2 regions of the Mesorhizobium sp. NPDC059025 genome follow, and region 2 is predicted to be linked to the other one. Evidence: predicted binding sites of a transcription regulator. Region 2 holds the regulator's gene; the other holds the start of a gene.
What was found. The regulator HrcA, encoded in region 2, represses chaperone genes, less so after heat shock. The targets are predictions, from matches to a motif close to GTTAGCACTCNCNNNNNGNGAGTGCTAAC.
Positions count from the first base shown of each region.

Region 1: groES (co-chaperone GroES) is a predicted target of HrcA. The motif match lies at 2,514-2,542, and genes of this name have one in related genera.

Region 1 is NZ_JBHYIM010000001.1:508,285-512,682, reverse strand. Features, by position in the region: gene ACFWYE_RS02405 (MFS transporter) at 1-749, opposite strand, end outside; gene ACFWYE_RS02400 (TetR family transcriptional regulator) at 885-1,520, shown strand; gene ACFWYE_RS02395 (class I SAM-dependent methyltransferase) at 1,522-2,277, opposite strand; gene groES (co-chaperone GroES) at 2,605-2,901, shown strand; gene groL (chaperonin GroEL) at 2,965-4,398, shown strand, end outside.
Region 2 is NZ_JBHYIM010000006.1:322,218-326,615, forward strand. Features, by position in the region: gene ACFWYE_RS17150 (Hsp70 family protein) at 1-442, shown strand, start outside; gene ACFWYE_RS17155 (PQQ-dependent sugar dehydrogenase) at 448-1,788, opposite strand; gene ACFWYE_RS17160 (hypothetical protein) at 1,866-2,060, opposite strand; gene hrcA (heat-inducible transcriptional repressor HrcA) at 2,092-3,177, opposite strand; gene rph (ribonuclease PH) at 3,312-4,028, shown strand; gene ACFWYE_RS17175 (VOC family protein) at 4,035-4,398, shown strand, end outside.

The DNA of each region.
Region 1 (4,398 bases), on a different contig from region 2:
ACCGTGCGGCCGTCGATGCCATATTGTGCGCCGAGCGGCTCCAGGAAGGCCCACACCGAACCGAAGAACATGAAGTAGCAGAAGATGGAAAGCAGCGCGGTGATGGCGCCAGGCGTCAGCACATTCGAGAAACGCTCGTCTTTTGGAAGGTCCGCATATTCATCCGGCACCGCACGGGCAACCGCGAGTGAGAGCACGCAGACCACAGCCAGCGTGACGAACCCGCCGCCTGCACCAGAGGCCGGGATCACGGCGAGTGCCAGCAACAGCGCCAGAACGCATTGGGCCAGGGTCTGCAGCGACACGAAATAACCGCCGATGCGCTCCGCTCTGCGCGAGCGCGCGATCAGTTCGGTCGCCACCGCCACCAGGCCGCCTTCGGCCAAGCCAGCCAAGGCGCGAGCAGCAATCAGCGTGTTCGCGCTCGCAGCATAGGCTGTCCACACATTGGCCAGCGCCAGGAGCAAGAGCAGGATCGTGCTCTTCCCGCGCATGTTGCGCGCCGGGAGCGCCATTGCCACGACAGCCGAGCCGATACCGATGGTGATCAGCTCCGCGGTTGCCACCAGGGCCAGCTCATCGCCGCTGACATGGCCTTGCGTGAAGAGCGCGCCGAGCAGAACCGGCTGCAGCCCGAGAACAAGCAGGCCAACCGAACCGATCCACAAAGCTGCGGCGAGCTGCCGTTGTGTCGGATTGCCAACGAGCCAGTCTCCGTCTGCAGCATGCGCGGAATTCGTCGAGTCCACAGGCGCCTCCCAACGTCCGTTGCCTCAAGCCAAAAGCTGACAATCAATCAGCATCTTGAAAACTGATACATAATCATCTTTCTTGTCAATGCGGATTTGGTGACGAGGATCCATCAGAGTGTGGACAGCCGGCTCATGAAACAGCCCAAGCCTACAGCCGCCGGGTCGCAGTTGCGGCGCCGGCCGAAGCAGGAACGCAGCCGCGAGCGCATCGATGCCATCCTGGCCACCGCCAAGCGGCTGATCGGCGAAAAAGGTATCGACGCCGTCACCATGAAAGAAGTCGGCGCGCTGGCGGGCGGCCCGATTGCCACCGTCTATCACTATTTCCCGAACAAATCGGCGATCCTGGCCACGCTTTACGAACGCTTCTCGGAAGTCACGCGCACGCGACAGCGGGATATCGCTGCCGGCATCGATGGGCTGGAAAGCATGATCGCGGCTTCAGACAGGATGCTCGACGACTACTACGAACGCGTCGCTGGCGATCCCGCCATCCTAGATCTGCAGCATGCCATCCAGGCCGACAAGGCGCTGCAGAATCTCGACATCGCCGAAACACATCACCAGGCGAACATCTTCTGCGACAAAGTCGTCCATCTGTTGAAAGCACAGCGGCAGGAGGAATTCAGGTGCATGGTGTTCCTGTTCTTCCAGCTCGCCGGTGGCGTGGTGCGATTGGCGCTGACACAGGATGGAATGCAGGGACAACGCACGATCGACGATTACAAATCGATCATTCACGGCCAGTTGCGCGCATTTTTCGACTAGATCAGGCCGTGGCCACGACGATGTGGGCCTGGATCTTGGCGGCAACCTCACCCTGCCCATGCCTTTCCGCAATCACCCTTGCGACATGGTCGGTGGCAGCGTCCAGTTTTCCTGCATCCCTGGCCTCGATTTCCGTGCGCAGCACGGTTCCCTTGCAATAGGCGACGGCGGGAAGCAGCGGCGAGGATGCACGGCTCTGCTCCGCCCTTGTATCGATTTCGACGCGAGAGAACCCCGCGCGCTCCACGTCACGGCGGATCTGTTCCTTGTCGTGATAGCCGTGTGGCGTGCGTGCCAGGAAACGCGGTGGGTCGTCTGGAAAAACTTGGGCGAGAGCGTTCGTCACATCATTCGCAAGAACATTCTCCTCGATGCGATCCCATACGCTGAACAGGAAATGCCCACCGGGCCCCAGCACGCGTTTTGCCTCGCGATAGGCCGCGACGCGGTCTGGGAAGAACATCGCCCCGAATTGACAGCAAACGAGATCGAAGGCGGCATCCGCGAAAGGCAACGCCAGGGCGTCTGCCTGCAGCCAGGTGACACGGCTGTCTGGCCCTTGCCTCGAGGCAGCGTAGTCCAGCATCGGCTGGTTGAGATCGGTCACCACATATCTGGCATCAGGAGACAATTGTGGCGCCAGCGCGCGGGTGACCGCTCCGGTGCCAGCAGCGATTTCCAAAACAGCGCCGGGCGAGAGGGAAACAATGCGTCGTGCGAGATCCACGGCATATGGCTCAAAAATCAACGGCACCATGTGGCGATCATAGTTTTCCGGTATTGAGCCCGCGAAGACCTAGTCCGCATTAGGCATGGCCATCACCCGCCGTTCATGGACGGCGTGAGATTAGCATATTTTGCTCATGCTGGATCGGTGTGGCCGGCGAGCATGCTGCAGGGACGACTGCAGCCGGGACAAAACACCGATTTCATGCGGCCAGATGCCGCGCCGCACCTTGACTCTCATGATGGGCGGGATTATCTCACCGCCACGTTAGCACTCACCCACAGAGAGTGCTAACCGAAGGTCCGGCAGGGCCGGACGGAGGAAATTCTTTCTCACCTTTCGCACCGAGGAAATCAAATGGCAAAGTCGAAGTTCCGCCCGCTTCATGACCGCGTGGTCGTTCGCCGGGTTGAATCCGAAGAAAAGACGGCTGGCGGGATCATCATCCCCGACACCGCCAAGGAAAAGCCGCAGGAAGGCGAAGTCATCGCCGTCGGCTCGGGCGCTCGTGACGAGGCCGGCAAGCTGGTTCCGCTGGATGTCAAGGCCGGCGACCGCGTCCTGTTCGGCAAGTGGTCGGGCACCGAAGTGAAGCTCAATGGCGAAGACCTTCTGATCATGAAGGAATCCGACATCATGGGCATCATCGGCTGATCACCGGCGTCTCATCCGCACCATCCAATCTTGATTTCGGGCGCTTAAGCCCAGGAGTAAAAAATGGCTGCTAAAGAAGTAAAATTCTCCCGTGATGCCCGCGAGCGCATGCTGCGCGGCGTCAACATCCTCGCCGACGCGGTGAAGGTCACCCTCGGTCCGAAGGGCCGCAACGTCGTCATCGACAAGTCGTTCGGCGCTCCGCGCATCACCAAGGACGGCGTCACCGTCGCCAAGGAAATCGAACTTGAGGACAAGTTCGAGAACATGGGCGCCCAGATGGTCCGCGAAGTCGCTTCGAAGACCAACGACATCGCCGGCGACGGCACCACGACCGCGACCGTTCTCGCCCAGGCGATCGTGCAGGAAGGCGCCAAGTCGGTTGCCGCCGGCATGAACCCGATGGACCTGAAGCGCGGTATCGACCTCGCCGTGGTTGAAGTCGTTGCCGCCCTCGGCAAGGCTTCGAAGAAGATCAAGACCTCCGAGGAAGTCGCGCAGGTCGGCACCATCTCGGCCAACGGCGACGAGTCGGTCGGCAAGATGATCGCCGAAGCGATGCAGAAGGTCGGCAACGAAGGTGTCATCACCGTTGAGGAAGCCAAGACCGCCGAGACCGAGCTGGAAGTCGTCGAAGGCATGCAGTTCGACCGCGGCTACCTATCGCCGTACTTCATCACCAACCCGGACAAGATGATCGCCGAGCTCGAGGACGCCTACATCCTCCTGCACGAGAAGAAGCTGTCCAACCTTCAGGCCATGCTCCCGGTTCTCGAGGCCGTCGTGCAGACCTCCAAGCCGCTCCTCATCATCTCGGAAGACGTCGAAGGCGAGGCCCTGGCCACGCTGGTCGTCAACAAGCTGCGTGGCGGCCTGAAGATCGCTGCCGTCAAGGCTCCGGGCTTCGGCGATCGCCGCAAGGCCATGCTGGAAGACATCGCCATCCTCACCGGTGGCCAGGTCATCTCGGAAGACCTCGGCATCAAGCTCGAAAGCGTGACGCTCAACATGCTCGGCCGGGCCAAGAAGGTCCGTATCGAGAAGGAGAACACCACGATCGTCGACGGCGCCGGCAAGAAGGCCGAGATCCAGGGCCGCGTTGCCCAGATCAAGCAGCAGATCGAAGAGACCACCTCGGACTACGACCGTGAGAAGCTCCAGGAGCGTCTCGCCAAGCTGGCTGGCGGCGTTGCCGTCATCCGCGTCGGCGGTGCGACCGAAGTGGAAGTGAAGGAAAAGAAGGACCGCGTCGACGACGCCCTGAACGCCACCCGCGCTGCGGTGGAAGAAGGCATCGTTGCGGGCGGCGGCGTCGCCCTGCTGCGCGCCACCCAGGCCATCAAGTCGGCCGGCATCAACGCCGACCAGGCTGCTGGCATCGCGATCGTCCGTCGCGCCCTTCAGGCTCCGATCCGTCAGATCGCCTCGAATGCAGGCGCTGAAGCTTCGATCGTCGCCGGCAAGGTGCTCGAGAACAAGGGCGCGACCTACGGCTAC
Region 2 (4,398 bases):
GGACCTGCGCCAGATCCACTACGAGGCGGCGCGGGCCGACCTCGTCGACCGGCTCATCGAGGTGGTCGAGCATCGGTTCGGGCATGCGCTCGCCACCAAGGTGGAGCGGGCCAAGATCGCGCTGACCGACCAGGATGAAGCAACGGTCGACCTGGCGCTGCCCGGCGCCAACTTCTCGGCCCTTCTGACCAAGCAAGGCCTGGAGAACACCATCCGCGGCGAGGTCGGGCGCGTCACGCAGACGGTTGCCGATACCTTGGCCGATGCAGGCGTGAAGCCGACGGATATCACGGCCGTGTTCCTGACCGGCGGCTCGACCGCCATTCCGCTGGCCCGACGCAGCATCCTGGCCCTGGTGCCGGATGCCAAGGTTGTGCAGGGTGACGCCTTCGGTTCGGTCGGGCTCGGCCTCGCGCTCGACGCGCGGCGCAAATTCGGCTGAGCGTTCTAAGTCTTGCCTTTGTAAGAGACACGCCAGACCGTGCCGCTGCCGTCCTCGGTCACGATCAGCGCACCATCCCGGGCGACGGCCACGCCGACTGGCCGTCCCCAGACGGCATCGTCGGAGATGACAAAACCGGTCATGAAGTCCTCATAGACGCCGGTCGGCTTGCCGTCCTTGAACAAGAGCCTCACCACCTTGTAGCCGGTCGGCATGCCACGGTTCCAGGAGCCATGCAGGGCGACAAAGGCGTCGCCCTTGTACTCCGCCGGGAACTGCGCGCCTTCGTAGAAGGCGATGCCGAGCGGCGCCGAATGCGCCTGGATCAGAACATCCGGCACCGTCACCTTGCCGGCGAGATCGGGGCGGGTGCCGGCATGACGCGGGTCCTCATTGTTGCCGATGTAATACCAGGGCCAGCCGTAGAAGGCGCCCTGCTTCACCGAAGTCGCGTATTCGAAAGGAAGATTGTCGCCCAGAGTGTCGCGCTCGTTGACCACACACCAGGGCTGGCCGGTTGCAGGCTGGACGGTGAGCCCTGAGCAGTTGCGCAAGCCGGTGGCAACGGTCCGGCGGTTATTGCCGTCCGGATCGAAGGCAAAGACGGCCGCGCGGCCACGTTCATAGCCCCACGCCGCTCCAAGCGGCTCGCTGGCGGCCCACGCCTTGGGTCCTCCGGGAGGATCACCAAGCTCCTCGGCAACATTGGAGGCTGATCCTACAGACAGATAAAGCGTCTTGCCGTCTGGCGAGAAGGCGATGTCGCGGGTCCAGTGACCTCCGTCGGGAATGTCAGCGACAATAGTCTCGGGCTTTCCCGAAGCCTTCAGGTCGCCGTCCTTGTAGGCAAAGCGCACGATGCTGTCGGTATTGGCAACATAGACCCAGCGGGGCTTGTCCAGCGGGTGGAAGGCGATGCCATAGGGCGAACTCAAACCCCTGGCGTAGATGGTTTCTTCGGCAGGCTTGCCGGCACCATCGCCGGGCCGGTAGAGCCGAACCTGGTCAGCGCGGCTGTCGGCGACGAAGATGTCACCGTTCGGCGCGACGCGTACGACGCGCGGATTGCTGATGCCCGAAGCGATCAGTTCGGCCGAAAAACCGGCCGGCAGCTTCGGCTCCACGTTCTTTGGCCGCCGCACCTCACCGGGACTGTTCGAGGCGGAATCTGAAACATAGGGTTTCGGCAGATCCTGCGGTGTCAGCAGGCGCTGGGTGCCAGGTTTGTCGGCGCGCCAGCCGCCAAAGGCTGCCTCCCCTTTCAGGACCTCTGCTTGCTGGGCAAAAGCCAGTGGCACAGGGGCAACGAAGAACGGAACCAGCAAGGCTGCAACAGCGCGTTTCACATCATCCTCCTTCGCTCACCAAGCGGAAGATAGGATGAGAGAGGCATCAGCGCATCACAACTGAACGTGAAAAGGTGCTAGGCTTCAGCACCGAAACCGGCTTCGAGCCGCCGTTCCAGTTCGACAAGATCAGCGGGCAGCGGCAGGCCAAGCGCACGCAGCTCCGAGAACTTCTCTCGCAACTGTTCCTGGATCTCGTGCTCGTCTTCCGGCTGGTTGACCATCTCCTGCAGAAGCAGGCTGATCCGGGCTTTGATCTCTTCCAGCGCCATGATGTTCCCTCCTGGCTGGTAATCTCAGCTTTTATCGCAGCATGCGCGAAATCAGTTGCGCCGTATAGTCCACCATCGGCACGATCCGGGCATAGTTGAGACGCGTCGGGCCGATGACACCGAGGGCACCGACCACGCGCGCATCCTTGTCACGATAAGGGGCGACCACCAAAGACGAGCCCGACAGCGAAAACAGCTTGTTTTCCGAGCCGATGAAAATACGCACGCCCGAGCCCTGCTCGGCGAGGTCGAGCAACTGGATCAGACCATCCTGCGCCTCCATATCCTCGAACAGACGCTTGAGCAGCTCGATGTCGGCCTGGGCAGTGACATTCTCGAGCAGATTGGCGCGTCCGCGCACGATGAGGCGAGCCGGCAGGCCACTCTCGGTGCCGGCCCAGATTGCAAGACCTTTCTCGACCAGATCCTGCGACAGCGCATCGAGCGCGGTACGGGTTTCTTCCTTCAGCCGGGAAATCTCTCCGCGCGCTTCGGCAAGCGTGCGGCCACGGATATGGGCGTTGAGGAAATTCGAGGCCTCGTGCAGTTGCGACAGCGTGATGCCGGCCGGCAGGTCGATGACACGGTTTTCGACATCGCCGCCCTGGGAAACCAGCACCGCCAGGGCCTTGCCCGGCTCCAGCTGGATGAATTCAATGTGCTTCAGCGCCACCTCGGCCTTCGCGGCCAGGACCAGCCCGGCGCCACGCGACATGCCCGACAGCATCTGGCTGGCCTCGGTCAGCATATGTTCGAGCGACATGCCCTCGCCCGAAGCCTTCACCTGCGTCTCGATGGAACGGCGTTCGTCGTCGGTGAGATCACCGAACTCCATGAACGCATCGACGAAGAAACGCAGGCCCTGCTGGGTCGGCAGCCGTCCGGCGGAAATGTGCGGTGCGTAGATCAGGCCGAGATGCTCCAGGTCACTCATCACATTGCGGATCGTTGCCGGTGACAGCGACGAAGGCAAAATGCGTGACAAGGAGCGTGAGCCAACCGGCTCACCATCCCTGAGATAGGATTCGACGATGCGCCGGAAGATGTCGCGCGAGCGTATGTCGAGCGGCTGGAAAGCCGGCGATTGCATGATCGGATCGACGATGGGTTTGGTCATCGGGCACAAGATCTCCAGGGCCAAGGATATAGATTGCAACCGGGATGACGCAAGCGACCCGTTTTCCTTTGCGCCCGATCCTGCATGGGGCTACAAGCCGGCCACGACTCCAAAACCAAGAAGAAAGAGCTTTGATGCGCCCTTCCAAACGCCAGCCAGATGAAATGCGCGCGATCTCCTTCGAGCGCGGCGTTTCCAAGCACGCCGAAGGCTCCTGCCTGGTGAAATTCGGCGACACGCATGTGCTGTGCACGGCGAGCCTGGAAGAGAAGGTGCCGGGCTGGATGCGCAACTCCGGCAAGGGCTGGGTGACGGCCGAATACGGCATGCTGCCGCGTTCGACCGGCGACCGCATGCGCCGGGAGGCTTCTGCGGGCAAGCAAGGCGGCCGCACGCTGGAAATCCAGCGCCTGATCGGCCGCAGCCTGCGCGCTGTCGTGGACATGCAGGCGCTCGGCGAAGTGCAGATCACGGTCGACTGCGACGTCATCCAGGCCGATGGCGGCACCCGCACGGCTTCCATCACCGGCGGCTGGGTGGCGCTCTATGACTGCCTTCGCTGGATGGAAGCACGCCAGATGGTGAAGCTGGACAAGGTTCTGAAGGACCATGTCGCTGCCATTTCCTGCGGCATCCATGACGGCCAGCCGGTCATCGACCTCGACTATCTTGAGGATTCCTCGGCCGGCACCGATGCCAATTTCGTCATGACCGGCAAGGGCGGTATCGTCGAAATCCAGGGCACGGCGGAAGGCGAACCTTTTTCGGAAGAGCAGTTCTCGGCGCTGATGGCGCTGGCCAAGAAGGGCATTTCCCGGCTGGTGTCGTTGCAGCAGATGGCGGTGGCCTGAGGCGTGATGCAGCCTGCCGCCATCCTTGAATCCGCGCTCTACGTCACCGATCTGGAGGCGGCGGAAGCGTTCTATGCCGATATCATCGGCCTGGAGCGCATCGGCAAGGTAGCTGGCCGGCATGTGTTCTTTCGCTGCGGACAGGGCGTACTGCTGCTGTTCAACGCGGAGGCGACAAGACATCCGCCGTCACCCGATGCCCGGCTGCCGGTTCCGCCGCATGGCACGGCCGGGCAAGGACATTTGTGTTTCTCGGCCAATGCCGAAGAACTGGATCGCTGGAAAGTCCATCTGACGGCGCATGGCGTGGTCATCGAAGCCGAATTCGAATGGCCGCAGGGCGGCCGCTCCATTTATCTGCGCGACCCTT